DNA from 3 places in the Massilia sp. WG5 genome. Region 1 is predicted to be linked to each of the others. Evidence: predicted binding sites of a transcription regulator. Region 1 holds the regulator's gene; each other region holds the start of a gene.

What was found. The regulator HrcA, encoded in region 1, represses chaperone genes, less so after heat shock. The targets are predictions, from matches to a motif close to TTAGCACTCNNNNNNNNNGAGTGCTAA.
Region 2: the regulator HrcA is predicted to act here: its motif matches at 2,593-2,619, upstream of groES (co-chaperone GroES).
Region 3: the regulator HrcA is predicted to act here: its motif matches at 2,050-2,076, upstream of rpoH (RNA polymerase sigma factor RpoH).

Annotation. Positions count from the first base shown of each region.
Region 1 is NZ_CP012640.2:2,979,396-2,984,368, forward strand. Features, by position in the region: gene dapB (4-hydroxy-tetrahydrodipicolinate reductase) at 1-16, opposite strand, end outside; gene AM586_RS13250 (outer membrane protein assembly factor BamE) at 33-650, opposite strand; gene fur (ferric iron uptake transcriptional regulator) at 751-1,179, shown strand; gene hrcA (heat-inducible transcriptional repressor HrcA) at 1,256-2,269, opposite strand; gene AM586_RS13265 (HAD family hydrolase) at 2,332-3,045, opposite strand; gene AM586_RS13270 (hypothetical protein) at 3,234-3,851, shown strand; gene AM586_RS13275 (hypothetical protein) at 3,867-4,559, shown strand.
Region 2 is NZ_CP012640.2:2,347,366-2,352,338, forward strand. Features, by position in the region: gene AM586_RS10460 (LysR family transcriptional regulator) at 1-7, shown strand, start outside; gene lgt (prolipoprotein diacylglyceryl transferase) at 10-825, shown strand; gene AM586_RS10470 (hypothetical protein) at 877-1,086, shown strand; gene AM586_RS10475 (EVE domain-containing protein) at 1,079-1,558, opposite strand; RNA gene ssrS (6S RNA) at 1,613-1,793, opposite strand; gene AM586_RS10485 (cell division protein ZapA) at 1,838-2,149, opposite strand; gene AM586_RS10490 (hypothetical protein) at 2,146-2,406, opposite strand; gene groES (co-chaperone GroES) at 2,670-2,960, shown strand; gene groL (chaperonin GroEL) at 3,002-4,648, shown strand; gene AM586_RS10505 (hypothetical protein) at 4,744-4,973, shown strand, end outside.
Region 3 is NZ_CP012640.2:4,432,397-4,437,369, reverse strand. Features, by position in the region: gene ftsY (signal recognition particle-docking protein FtsY) at 1-181, shown strand, start outside; gene AM586_RS19835 (cell division ATP-binding protein FtsE) at 188-847, shown strand; gene ftsX (permease-like cell division protein FtsX) at 844-1,764, shown strand; gene rpoH (RNA polymerase sigma factor RpoH) at 2,218-3,108, shown strand; gene AM586_RS19820 (dienelactone hydrolase family protein) at 3,250-4,134, opposite strand; gene AM586_RS19815 (MgtC/SapB family protein) at 4,225-4,689, opposite strand; gene AM586_RS19810 (LysR substrate-binding domain-containing protein) at 4,754-4,973, opposite strand, start outside.

The DNA of each region.
Region 1 (4,973 bases):
TGAGCAAGGGAGTAATGCGTTGCGTCATGGTCTTACTCCCCGCCGCGCTTGGCCGCTTCTTCGCGCTTGCGCTTCAGTTCGTCGAGCGATTCCTGCTCGGTCTTGGTCTCGTACTTCGAGATGCCGATCAGGCGCGAGATGTATTCGCGTTCGGTCGGCAGGTTGCCGCCGTCGATCTTGGCCAGCAGGTTGTCCTTGAAGTAGACGGTGACGCGGCTGGTGGTCAGCTCGCCGTTGCCGCGCGCGAGGTAGAACGGGTAGTCCCAGCGGTCGGCGTGGAAGACGTCGGTCAGCAGCGGGGTGCCGAGGATGAACTTGACCTGGTCGCGGGTCTGGCCGAGCTTCAGCTGGCTCAGCATTTCCTCGGATACGAAATTACCCTGCTGAATGTCCGGACGATAGGGCGAGAAGAACCACAGGAATTTATGCAGCTTGGTGACGGTGGTCGTCTGCGCGCCCGAATTCGCGATCGCCGCGGACTTGTCGGCATCGGCGGCGACCGCGGCCGGCGCGGTGCTCACCGGTGCTGCCGGCTTGGTCTGGTTACGCCAGGATGCGCAACCGGAGACCGCCATGGTCGTGACGGCGAGACCGGCCACGAGCGCGGCCCGGGCGTGGGAACGATGGAAAACGGCATTCATGACGCGCATATCTAACCTTAAAATCGAACGACTTTTGATTGGGTGGAGCTGCAAAACGCTATATCATAAAGCACTCCGCACATCTCAGCCCATCTAAGAGTAACAAAACATGAGCAACAACCCAACCGACCTGAAGGCCAGCGGCCTCAAAGCGACACTGCCGCGGCTGAAAATCCTGGAGATCTTCCAGAACAGTACGGTGCGGCATTTGACGGCGGAAGATGTCTATAAAACCCTGCTGAACGAGAGCATGGACGTGGGCCTGGCGACGGTGTACCGCGTGCTGACCCAGTTCGAGCAGGCCGGCCTCCTGAATCGCAATCACTTTGAAACCGGCAAGGCCATCTACGAGCTGAACGCCGGCTCGCACCACGACCACCTGGTCTGCCTGGACTGCGGCCACGTCGAAGAGTTCTACGACGAAGAAATCGAAAGCCGCCAGCAGAAGATCGCCCTGGAACGCGGCTTCAAGATCGCCGAGCACGCCCTGGCCATCTACGGCAACTGCCAGAAGACCGACTGCCCCCACCGCCACTGAGGGGGAGCCTCGCAAACCCGCAGCCGCTCGCGACGGTTTTCGAGCCTCCGATACGCTAACTGATTTAATGTTTCACTTACGAGTGGCTGAGCGCGTTCGACAGCAGCTTGGCCGTGATGTCGACGATCGGGATCACACGCTCGTAGGCCATGCGGGTCGGGCCGATCACGCCCAGGGTGCCGACGATCTTGCCGTTCACCTCGTAGGGCGCGGTGACCACGCTCATCTCGTCCATCGGCACCAGCTTGGATTCGCCGCCGATGAAGATCTGCACCCCGCCGGCCTTGCTGGAGACGTCCAGCAGCTGCATCAGGCCGGTTTTCTGCTCGAACATCTCGAACATCTGGCGCAGCGAGCTCATATTCGAGGAGAGGTCGCTCACCGACAGCAGGTTGCGCTCGCCGGCGATGACCATGTCGTCGGTTTCCTGCAGCGCCTCGCTGCCGGCGTCCACTGCGGATTGCATCAGGCGCGCCATGTTGTCGCTCAGCTGGCGCAGTTCGCCGGTCAGGCGCGCCCGCACCTGGTCGAAAGACAGGCCGGCAAAATTCTGGTTCAGGTAATTGGCCGACTGGGTCAGCTGGGACGGGCTGTAGTCGACGTCGGTCAGCAGCAGGCGGTTCTGGACATCGCCGCGCGGGTCGACGATCACCAGCAGGATGCGCTTTTCCGACAGGCGCAGGAATTCGATCTGCTGGAACGCCGATTCGCGGCGCGGGCTCTGCACCACGCCGGCGAACTGCGACAGCGACGACAGCATCTGCGCGGCGTTGGCGATTACCTTCTGCGGCTGGTGCGCGGGCAGGCGCATGCCGGCTTCGACGGCGTTCTCGTCGATCTGCCGCACGGTGAGCAGGGTGTCGACGAAGATGCGATAGCCGCGCGGCGTCGGGATCCGGCCGGCCGAGGTGTGCGGGCTGGCGACATAGCCCATTTCTTCGAGGTCGGCCATGATGTTGCGGATCGTGGCCGGCGACAGGTCGAGGCCGGAAATCTTCGACAGCGCACGCGAGCCGACAGGCTGGCCGTCGGCGATATAGCGCTCGACGAGGGCTTTCAGCAGGGTTTGTGCACGGTTATCGAGTTGCATGGTTCACATTATGCACGTTAGCTTGCTGCATGGGGAGTCGGGCACTTTGCAGAGTCACTCTGTCAGTCGTGGGTGCGCTTGAGCCAATCCAGCAGCTCGTCGAAATTGCGCACGGTCGCGTCCGGCACGACGCCGTGCTCGACATCTTTCTGGCTGCCGTTCCGGTTCATCCACACGCCGCGCATGCCGATGTCCTGGGCGCCCTGCACGTCGAGCAGCACGTCGTCGCCGACATAGACCGCGTCCCATGGCGCCACGCCCAGCGTCTGGCAGGCGGCCAGGAAGATCGCCGGCTCGGGCTTGGCCACGCCCAGCTCGGGCGCCGACACGGAGGCCTTGAAATGGTGAGCCAGGCCGATCGTCTGCAGGTCGGCGTTGCCGTTCGTAATCGTCCCGAGCAATACCTTGCCCTTCAGGCGCAGCAGGCCCGGCACCACATCGTCGTAGGGCACCACGGCATTGCGCGCGGCAAAGAACTCTCCCATCGCCAGCTCCACCTTGGCGCCATCCTCGCCAGCCTGCTGGAAGGCGGCGAGCAGGCCGGCGCGGCGCAGCTTGCCCAGGTCGAGCTGAAATGCCGGCTGTTGCGCCAGCAGTTCCAGGCGCGCCTGGCGCAGGCTGTCGATGGTGAACTGCTGGGCGACGCGCGGCGCGTGCTCGCGCAGCCAGGCAAACATGTTCTGCTCGGCCTGCAGGATCGCCGGGGCAATCGGCCACAGCGTATCGTCCAGGTCGAACAGGATGGCCTTGGGCCATTCGCGTCGGGTCGTGGTCATATTGGAAATAGAGGGAGGCCATTCAAGCATAGCGAGGCCGGCCGTGAAAAGCAACGCACAGACGTCGTTACACCGTGATACAAAGGCAAATGAGGCTGCGGCTTGGCAAATGCTCTAAAATGTCGGGCAATATTCTACTCAGCGGTGCCGCCGGTCTTCCGTGCGCCATCTCGTCCAACGGAGATTCTATGAAGAGTTCGACCCTGTATGCCGGCGCCGCGCTGGCATGCGCTCTTGGCCTGTCCGCCTGCGGCGGCGGTAGCGGCGACCTGCCCCTGACCGTAACGATCGCCGGCGGCGTGACCAAGGACGGCCTGGTTCTGGTTAACAAGAGCAATGGCGACGAGAAGGCCGTGCCGGCCGGCACCGCCAGCGTCCAGTTCAGCAAATTCCTGTCGACTGACGACGAATTCAACATCGACACCAAGAGCCTGCCGTCGAACGTCAGCGGCTGCACGATCACCAACGGCAAGGCGCGCGCCAACTATTACACGGTCTACACCGTCGTGCCGACGGTCTTCTGCACGATCAAGACCCATCCGCTGTCGGTCGCGGTGAATGGCCTGACCGGCGCCGGCCTGGTGCTGGTGAACGGTTCGGATCGCAAGCCGGTGACCGCGGTCGATACCAACGGCGCGCAAGTAAACGTCGCGATGGCGGAAATTCCGGAAGACGGCCCGTACGGCGTGACTGTCCTGACGCAGCCGGATACCCAGACCTGCACGATCAACGGCGGCAGCGGCACCATGACCGCGACCGGTCCGAGCACCACGCCCGTGGTCGCCTGCGGTCCCAAGACCCAATAATCTGGAGAGTAAAGTATGAAGTTCCACCTCGTGCGCCCGGCCCTGGTCCTGGCTTCGTCCCTGCTTCTGGCCTCCTGCGGCGGCGGCGGCGGCAGTGAGAGCTATCAGGTCAAGGTGACGGTCTCGAACCTCCTGTATCCGGGCCTGGTCCTGACGACCAACGGCATGGAGCTCTCCGTGCCCGTGCCCGCCAAGGCCGGCGATCAGCAAGTCGCGTATTTCCCGAAAGGCCTCGACTACGGCACCTACTACGACGTCGTGCCGAAGGGCGGCACCGCCGCCGCCGGCACCGGCGCGCAGCCAGCGCACCAGACTTGCGTCACCGCCGGTTATCCGCGCGAATACGGCACGGCCGGCCAGACCGCCTCGCTCGAGTCGGCGCGCACGCCGGCGATCGAAGTGTTCTACACCTGCTCCGTGAAAACCTATCCGCTGAAAGGCACGATCACCGGCCTGACTGCCGGTAACCTGACCCTGATTAACGGCAGCAACAGCCAGGTCACCATCGCCGGCAGCACGACCACCAGCCCGCTGCCGTTCTCGCTGCCGAATAACGTTCCCTACAACACGAGCTTCGGCGTAACCGTGCTGACCCAGCCGGATGGCTTCACCTGCACCGTCGCAAACGGCGTCGGCGTGATGCTGGACGCTCAGGAAGCGGCGGGCGGTGTCACCGATATCGCCGTGACCTGCACTCCGAACACCTGATCCAGGCGGAGGTAGTTTCGGAGGAGATATTTCTGTTTTGTATGTCGAGCATATGAAACAAAAATTGGACGAATATGCTGTAGTGCAGCATACTGCTCCTGTCTCCTCCAACTCTCCTCAGAAAAGAATTGGATTTAAGCCCGCCTCAACAGCGGGCTTTTTTTTGTGCCGCGCAGGGAGTTTTGAACTGCCGCACCCTCCCCTGCCCGTCGGGCCACCCCTACGTCACTGCCGATGAGCGGTTCGCCCTTCGCGCCTTTACCAGTGTCGGATAATGCCTAGGCGGCTTGACAGCTTTCAGAAGACAGCTTCCTTTTCGACGCGCCGTGAAACCGCATGTCATTCCTGTGCTCCACCGGTTCATTACGTCAGCGAATCCCTTCTCTTACTGCAGTGGCAACGATCGCAGCAGCC
Region 2 (4,973 bases), 630 kb from region 1:
TCACTGACTATGCTCGTCCATCCGAACCCGGATCCCGTCGCCTTCCACATCGGTCCCCTGGCCATCCACTGGTACGGGATCATGTATGTGCTGGCCTTCGCCCTCTTCATCATCCTCGGCCGCGTGCGCATCAGGACCCAGCCGCACGTCCAGGCCCAGGGCTGGACCAGGGAAGACCTGGACGACATGCTGTTCTACGGGATGCTCGGGGTGGTGATCGGCGGCCGCCTGGGCGAGGTGCTGTTCTACCAGCCGGCCCACTACTTCGCGCACCCGATCGAGATCTTCAAGACCTGGGAAGGCGGCATGTCCTACCACGGGGGCTTCATCGGCGTGCTGCTGGCGATGGCGCTGTGGGCCAGGAAGCGCAAGCGCAACCTGCTCGACGTCTACGACTTCATCGCGCCGATGGTCCCGATCGGCTATGCCTGCGGCCGCCTCGGCAACTTCATCAACCACGAGCTGCCGGGCCGCCTGGCCGATCCTTCCCTGCCCTGGGCCATGAAGTGGCCGGGCATCGAAGACCACCTGGTCCACCCCTCGCCGCTGTACCAGATGCTGGTCGACGGCATCCTGGTGTTCGTCATCATGTGGATCTTCGCCCGCAAACCGCGTCCGCGGCTGGCGGTCGGCGCCCTCTACACCCTGCTGTACGGCTGCGCGCGCTTCTTTACCGAGTACTTCCGCGTGCCGGACTGGGAGACCCACGTGATGGGCCTGCCGATCACCTCCGGCCAGGTGCTGTCGCTGCCGATGATCGTGGCCGGCCTGCTGATGCTGGGATGGGCGTACTCGGGCAACGGCAAGCGCGCCGTGCACGCCTGAAACGTTAAGTACAGCACTGCAAGGGGATGGCGATGCACGTATCGTCATCCCATGAGCAAAGCCTTTTCGCCCAAAAAGCTGTATGCGATGCAGCGCATGTCGATCGCCTTGCGGCGGGCCGCCGCCGCGCGTCCCTTCGGCGCGGCCACCGACCAGGCCTTGCGCTGGGCCGCGGCCTGGGGCATGTGCGCCGGCATCCGCACGCCGCATCCTCACACGCGCCTGCGCCTGCGGCGCTGCACCCTGATCGGCGCTAACTGAAAAGCGCCGGGTTCACGCCCGCCAGCTGGAGGATCGCCTGCCACTGTCCCGGCGTCACCGGCGACACCGACAGCCGGCTGCCCTTCTGCAGCAGCACCATGTCCTCGAGTTCCGGCACGCCGCGCAATTCCGTCAGCGGCAGGTAGCGTCCCTGCGCCACCGCCTGCACGTCAACCGAGATCCAGCGCGGCGTCTCCCGCGTCGCCTTCGGATCGTGGTAAGGGCTGGCGGGATCGAACTGCGATGCATCCGCATACGCCGTGCTGGCGACCCGCGCGATGCCCGCCACGCCCGGCACCGCGCAGCTGGAGTGATAGAACAGGATGCCGTCCCCCAGCTGCATCTGGTCGCGCATGAAATTGCGGGCCTGGTAGTTGCGCACCCCGAACCACGCCACCGTCTTGTCAGGGGCCTGCAGGACGTCGTCGAAACTGACTTCATCGGGCTCGGACTTCATCAACCAGTAGCGCATGCGATCTCCAAATGAAAAGCGGCTGCGCACTCTCGTGTCGCAACCGCTCGGAATTAATGCCCCGCCTGTGCCGTTTTTGCCGGCATCCCGAACCAGAAGGCTCAAGGTGGTCGCAGTCAGCTCGATTTCGGGTTCGTCAGACTAGTGACGATCGCGCCCACCAAACATGTCCCGCAACCTATGCGAAAGAATGGTTCAAGGAATATATGGCAAATCTCGAACACCGCAGGGTAGACGGCAGTTTACTACGATGAACTGCCATGTCAAACGAATTTAGCCTCAGAGCAGATTTTCTTGCGGAGCCAGAGCCTGGTCCAGGACCGAATGCATGGCCTCCAGCTTCTGCTTGACTTCCAACATGGACTGGTCGCCAAGCGGGCCCTGCGGCGATTTCACGGACAGGAATTCGGCCGCGACCGACAGCGCCGCCATGACGGCGATGCGGTCGGTGCCCTTGACCTTGCCCGAATCGCGCAGCGCGCACATCTTGCTGTCGAGGTAGTGGACCGCTTCGCGCAGGGTGCGCTCTTCGCCTTCGCGGCAGGCCAGGCGGTAGGACTGGCCCATGATGAGGACGTCAAGATGGATCATCGGGCGGCATCAAAGTCGTCAGGGTTGGCGGATGCGTCTTCAGCCTCGTCTTCCGGGCTGGCGTCGGCGGGTTCCAGCTGGGCGAGCATCGCTTCGACGCGTTGCTGGGCCTGCAGCAGCCGGTTCTTGAAATCGAGGTTCTCGGCGCTCAGCAGGGCGTTCGCCTGGCGCAGCAGATAGTTTTCGCTGCGCAGCGACTGGGCAAGCTGGGCGAGACGGTCGATTTTATCGGACAGTTCTTGGAATTCGGAAATCATCCGTAACTATAGGACCGGTATCGATTTTTCGTCAACAGATGCCGTGCCGTGCGCAGGTTTCAAGAAATGGATGGTAGGCTTTTGCGCTTTCCTGCAACGAGCCACCCCTCGCGCTTGCGTCCCATCAAAAAAGTCTGGCAAATCACCAACATCTCTGCTTGAAATGGGAAATTATCGTCCCTATAATTAGCACTCGTTGGTGAGGAGTGCTAACAGCCCCTCACCGCCAACGAACAATCAATCAACAATCAAAGGAGTTTTGCATGAACCTTCGCCCATTGCACGATCGCGTGATCGTGAAGCGTCTCGACCAGGAAACCAAAACTGCGTCCGGCCTGATCATCCCCGATGCGGCGGCAGAGAAACCGGACCAGGGTGAGATTCTCGCCGTGGGCAACGGCAAAGTGCAAGAAAACGGCAACGTCCGTCCGCTGGAAGTGAAAGTCGGCGACCGCGTGCTGTTCGGCAAGTACTCGGGCCAGACCGTCAAGGTCAACGGCGAGGAACTGCTGGTCATGCGCGAAGAAGACATCATGGCCGTCGTGGCCCAGTAATACAGTCCAATACAGACTTCCTGAATACGGAGAAATAGAACATGGCAGCTAAAGACGTAATTTTCGGCGATGTGGCACGCGCCAAGATGGTCGAGGGTGTGAACATCCTGGCCAATGCAGTCAAAGTCACCCTGGGCCCGAAAGGCCGCAACGTGGTGCTGGACCGTTCGTTCGGCGCCCCGACCGTCACCAAGGACGGCGTCTCGGTCGCGAAAGAGATCGAGCTGAAAGACAAGCTCATGAACATGGGCGCGCAGATGGTGAAGGAAGTCGCTTCGAAGACCAGCGACAACGCCGGTGACGGCACCACCACCGCGACCGTGCTGGCGCAAGCCATCGTGCGCGAAGGCATGAAGTTCGTTGCCGCCGGCATGAACCCGATGGACCTGAAGCGCGGCATCGACAAGGCCGTCACCGCCACCGTCGAAGAACTGAAGAAGATCGCCAAGCCGACCACCACCTCGAAAGAGATCGCCCAGGTCGGCACCATCTCGGCCAACTCGGATTCGTCCGTTGGCGAGCGCATCGCCGAGGCGATGGAAAAAGTCGGCAAGGAAGGCGTCATCACCGTCGAAGACGGCAAGTCGCTGAACGACGAGCTGGACATCGTCGAAGGTATGCAGTTCGACCGCGGCTACCTGTCGCCGTACTTCATCAACAACCCGGACAAGCAGGTTGCCGTTCACGAGAACCCGTTCGTCCTGCTGTGCGACAAGAAGATCTCGAACATCCGTGATCTGCTGCCGGTGCTGGAGCAGGTTGCGAAAGCCGGCCGTCCGCTGGTGATCGTCGCCGAAGATATCGAAGGCGAAGCCCTGGCGACCCTGGTGGTCAACAACATCCGTGGCATCCTGAAGACCGTCGCCGTCAAGGCCCCGGGCTTCGGCGACCGCCGCAAGGCCATGCTGGAAGACATCGCCATCCTGACCGGTGGCCAGGTCATCGCCGAAGAAGTCGGCCTGACCCTGGAAAAAGTCAGCCTGAACGAACTGGGCCAGGCGAAGCGCATCGAAGTCGGCAAGGAAAACACCATCATCATCGATGGCGCCGGCGCCGCCGAAGCGATCGAAGCACGCGTCAAGATGATCCGCGTCCAGATCGAAGAAGCGACCTCGGACTACGACCGCGAAAAACTGCAAGAGCGCGTGGCCAAGCTGGCCGGCGGCGTTGCCGTGATCCGCGTCGGTGCTGCTACCGAAGTCGAGATGAAAGAGAAGAAAGCACGCGTGGAAGACGCGCTGCACGCCACCCGCGCTGCCGTCGAAGAAGGCATCGTCCCGGGCGGCGGCGTGGCCCTGCTGCGCGCCCGCGCTGCCCTGCAGGTCAAGGGCGACAACCCGGACCAGGAAGCCGGCATCAAGATCGTCCTGCGCGCAATGGAAGAACCGCTGCGCATGATCGTCCAGAACGCCGGTGAAGAGCCGTCGGTCGTCGTGTCCGCCGTCCTGAACGGCCAGGGCAACTACGGCTACAACGCCGCCAACGGCACCTACGGCGACATGGTCGAAATGGGCGTGCTGGATCCGGCCAAGGTCACCCGCTCGGCCCTGCAGAACGCAGCGTCGATCGCCGGCCTGATGCTGACCACCGACTGCATGGTCTCCGAGATCGCCGAAGACAAGCCGGCCGGCGGCATGGGCGGCGGCATGGGCGGCATGGGCGGCATGGGCATGGACGGCATGATGTAATCAAGCCGGACGGCTCCCAAGCCAACCGAGTAGTAAAGTAAGGCCCGCGGGGTTTGCGCCCCGCGGGCCTTTTCTTTTTTCATGGTGAGGAAGCGATGCCGGCAATCAAACTGGACGAACTCGAAAACGCGGCCATCCTGGTCGACGACGGTGAAGGCAGCGCGAAGGCGCTCGTCGCGCGCGACACCGGCATGATCCACCTGCTCAACGACGAGTACATGGACGAGGAAGCGCCGCTGCCCGGCGACTTCGAGACCGGCGACGCCTACGTGTCCGTGCCGGCCGCCAGCACGCTCGGCCTGGGGCGCGAGCTGATGGCCCGCTT
Region 3 (4,973 bases), 1.5 Mb from region 1:
CGACGCCCTGCAGCTGACCGGCCTGGTGATCACCAAGCTGGACGGCACGGCCAAGGGCGGCATCCTGGCCGCCATCGCACGCACCCGCCCGGTGCCGGTGTACTTCATCGGCGTGGGCGAAAAGCTGGAGGATCTGCAACCCTTCAGCGCCGACGAATTCGCCGAGGCGCTGCTGGGGTAAGGCTCGATGATCGAATTCCAGTCTGTTTCGAAAAAATATGCCGCCGACGCCATCGCCCTCAGCGAGGTCTCGTTCAGTATCGCCAAGGGCGAGCTGGTCTACCTGGCCGGACCGTCCGGCGCCGGCAAGTCGACCCTGCTGAAGATGATCGCCGCCGTCGAGCGCCCGACCAGCGGCCGCGTGGTGGTCAACGGCCACGACATCGGCAAGCTGAAGAAGCCCGGCGTGCCGTTCCTGCGGCGTAACCTGGGTCTGATCTTCCAGCAGCAGCGCCTGCTGAACGACCGCAGCATCCTGGCCAATGTGATGCTGCCGCTGATCGTCACCGGCGCCGCCAGGGGCCAGGCCGAGCAGCGCGCCCGCGCCGCACTCGACAAGGTCGGGCTGCTGGAGCGCGCCAACGCCCTGCCGCTGGCCCTGTCCGGCGGCGAGCAGCAGCGCGTGGCGATCGCGCGCGCCATCGTCAACCGGCCGCAGATCATCCTGGCCGACGAACCCACCGCGAACCTCGACCGCGCCGCGGCCGACCGCGTGATCGACGCCCTGCACGCTTTCCACTCGGCCGGCGTGACCGTCCTGATTTCGAGCCATGACGAACAGATCCTGGACGCGGCCGCGCGCGTGATCCGCCTCGAACATGGCCAGCTGGTGGGAGACGCAGCATGAATATCTGGTTCCGCCAGCACCGCTTCGCCCTCGGCGCCGCACTGTTGCACGTGCGCAAGGCGCCGGGCAGCTTCCTGTTCAACGTGCTGGTCGTGGCAGTGGCGCTGGCCCTGCCCTTCGCCGGCGTGACCCTGCTCGACAACGTGCGTCCGATGTCGGAACAGCTCTCGGTCGATCCCGAGATCAGCCTGTTCATGAAGCCTGACACGCCGCGCGAGCAGTCGCAGTCGCTGGCGCCGCAGCTGCGCCAGATCCTGGCCGCCAGCCACGCGAAGATCAGCTTCATTCCGCGCGAGCAGGCGCTCGACGACTTGAAAGCCAAGAGCGGCCTGAGCGACGTCATCGAGACCCTGGGCGACAATCCCCTGCCCGACAGCTACGTCATGAAACTGGAAGGTTTCACCAGCAGCGCCTATGCGGCGCGCGTGGACGGCATCGCCGAACGGATGCGCGCCCTGCCGGGCGTCGATTCGGTCCAGGTCGACTCGGCCTGGGTGAAGCGCCTGGCGGCCCTGCTGGGCGTGCTGCGCCTGGCGCTGCTGCTGCTGGCGATCACGCTGGGCGTGGTGGTGATCGCGGTGGTGTTCAATACCATCCGCCTGCAGGTGCTGACCCAGCGCGACGAGATCGCCGTCACCAAGATGCTGGGCGCCACCGACAACTTCATCCACCGCCCGTTCTACTACACGGGCGCCCTGCTCGGCCTGTGCGCCGGCGCGGTGGCGCTGGGCGCGGTGAGCCTGGCGCTGCGCCCGCTGAACGCGGCCATCGCCGAATTCGCCCGCCTGTACGCCTCCGAATTCCAGCTCGCGGCGCTGCCGCCGCTGGGTCTGGCCGGCCTGCTGGCCATCAGCGCCGGGCTCGGACTGATGGGGGCGATGCTGTCGGTGCAGCGGCACCTGGCGCGCCTGAGTTAATCGAGACGGTCATTACGATTTCGTTAACTCTTCTACGGCTCGCCAGAAAAATCGTAGATGGTGGCGAGGTTTACGCCTACAAGGGTAGGTGCGCCACTTCACAGACCCCGCAGCACGCGGGGCATAATCTGTCTTCTACCGAATTCAATCAGTAGCAGCGTCACGTTTGACATCAATCAACTGTACCGCTCCTACCTGCTCTACAGTTGAATCAAGCCGGAAATTCGATTCCTTAGAGCAATACTTTGGCAAGACTTAAGGACGTCGTCGGGGATATGGTGGCGGCTAGCACTCACCTCAAGAGAGTGCTAATATTACGCCTGACCATGATGAAAGTGGCCTTTGGGCACACTGTTCCGCATCCCGTAACAAGCCGTAAAAACCGCGCCTTCGGGGCGTTTTTTCGGGCACATTGACGATGCAGCACAGATTACTCTACGAGGGAAAATGACTATGTCCGCACAATCCGCATTGGTTCCTGTTGGCAGCCGTGCTCTGGGACTGGGCTTCACTGGCAATCTCGGCAATATTGACGCCTATATCTCGGCCGTCAATCGTCTGCCGATGCTGTCCCACGAGGAAGAGGTCTCGCTGGCAAAGAGCCTGCAGGAAAAGAACGACCTGGACGCGGCGCAGAAGCTGGTCATGTCCCACCTGCGCCTGGTCGTGTCGATCGCGCGCGGCTATCTGGGCTACGGCCTGCCGCACGCCGACCTGATCCAGGAAGGCAATATCGGCCTGATGAAGGCAGTCAAGCGTTTCGACCCGAACCAGGGCGTGCGCCTGGTGTCGTACGCCATGCACTGGATCAAGGCCGAGATGCATGAATACATCCTGAAGAACTGGCGCCTGGTGAAAGTCGCGACGACCAAGGCCCAGCGCAAGCTGTTCTTCAACCTGCGCAGCAACAAGACCGGCCTGGACGCCATGTCGCCGCAACAAGTCGACGACCTGGCCAAGCTGCTCGACGTGAAGCGCGAAGAAGTGATCGAGATGGAAACCCGCCTGTCGGGCCGCGACATCGCCCTGGAAGCGCCGACCGACGACGAAGACGACAAGTTCTCGCCGATCGCCTACCTGTCGTCGGATCAGCAGGAGCCGACCAAGGTGCTGGAAGCGAACGACGTGGTGCGCCTGCAGTCGGAAGGCCTGGAAACGGCCCTCGGCAAACTCGACCCGCGTTCGCGCCGCATCGTGGAAGCACGCTGGCTGGCCAACGACGACGGCTCGGGTGCGACCCTGCATACCCTGGCCGAGGAATTCGGCGTGTCGGCCGAGCGCATCCGCCAGATCGAGACGGCTGCGCTGAAGAAGATGAAAACGGCGCTGGCGGCTTACGTGTAATCGCCACCGCGGCAATAAAAAAGGCACCTTCGGGTGCCTTTTTGTTTTGCCTCAAACCGGGGTCAGACTCCGAATTTTGGAAATATCCCTGCATCTATTGCCAAATTTTGGAGTCTGACCCCGGTTTAAGCAAAGTCAGGGTTAGGCTAGTTTTTCCTTGAAGAAGGCGACCGTCCGGCTCCACGCCAGCTTGGCCGCCGCCTCGTCATAGCGCGGCGTGGTGTCGTTGTTGAAGCCGTGCTCCGCGCCGGCGTAGACGAAGTGCTGGTAATCCACCTTGTTCGCCTTCAGCGCGGCCTCGTAGGCCGGCCAGCCGGCCAGGATGCGCTCGTCCTTGCCGGCGTCGTGGATCAGCAGCGGCGCGCGGATGTGCGCAACGTCGGCCGGGGCTGGCTGGGAGCCGTAGAAGGGCACGGCCGCCGCCAGGTCCGGCAGCTGCGTGGCCAGGTAGTTCGCGATGCCGCCGCCCCAGCAGAAGCCGACCACGCCGAGCTTGCCGCTCGACTGGGGCAGCGCAACGAGCGCATGGGCCGCGGCGGCGAAATCGGCGCGGGTCTTGGCCTGGTCCAGCTTCGGAAACAGGGCGCGCGCCTTGTCCTCGTCGCCCGGATAGCCGCCCAGCGGAAACAGCGCGTCCGGCGCATAGGCGATGAAACCGTCCAGCGCCAGGCGGCGCGCGATGTCTTCGATATGCGGGTTCAGACCGCGGTTCTCGTGCACCACCAGGATCACCGGCAACTTGCCCTTGGCATCGGCCGGCATCGCCAGGTAGCCGCGCACCGTCCCGTAGCCCTGCGGCGACGGGAACTCCCGGTAACTGGTCTTCAGCCGCGCATCGGCCGCCGCCACCAGCGGCGCCGCGAACGAGGGCGACAGCTGCGCCAGCAAGGTGGCCGCCGTCACGCCGCCCGCCGCGTAGCGCCCCGCCCGCATCAGGAAATCGCGGCGCGACAGGCGCCCGTGCACGTAGCCGTCGAAGAGTTTCAGGACATCCGGATCGAAATCTGCTGCGGTCAAGCGCTTCATGGGGAAATCTCCTTGTGTTTTTCGCAAGCATACTGCGCAAAGGGATGGGAAAGCGAGGATTTTCGGCCCCTGCCGCCGAGGTGTCCGGCCTTACCCCTTGTCCTTGCGCCGCAACAGGGCGAGGATGACAAACGCGAACACGGCGCTGACCACCGCCGTCGCCTCCCTGCCCATCCCGGCCGCCACGCCGATGGCGGCGGTCAGCCACACGCTGGCGGCCGTGGTCAGGCCCTGGATGGCGTTCCGCTCGCGCAGCTTGAGGATGGCGCCGGCGCCGAGGAAGCCGATCCCCGCCGTCACGCCCTGCAGCACGCGCGACAGGTCGTCGATCTTCATGCCGGCCTGCACCGGGATCAGCATGAACAGCGCGGAGCCGAGCGATACCAGCATGTGCGTGCGCAGGCCGGCCGCCGCCCCGACCGATTCGCGTTCATAGCCGAGCAGGCCGCCGAGCAGCACGGCGACGCTCAGGCGCAGCACCACGCGGGTGACGTCGCCGGCGTCGCCGATGTCCGAGAATTCCTGCAGTACCGCGCTCCAGATCCGCTCCCACACGTGGCGTCCTCCCGTCGAATGCACATGATGCCAGCTCGGCCGGTGCGGCGGCGCACCGCGGCACTCAGGCGGCCGGCCCGCGCACCAGGTCCGCGAAAGCGGCAGCGGCGCGGCTCCGGTGGCGCTCCGGGTGCCGCAGCATCGAGAAGCGGCGCGCCGGCAGCGCCAGGTTGGCCTGCGCCAGCACACCCGCGTGCAGGTCCGATGCCACCACCAGCTCCGACAGCGCGCCGGCATAGGCGCCCGCCATCACGGCGCTGCGCACCGCTTCGTTCGAGGGCAGC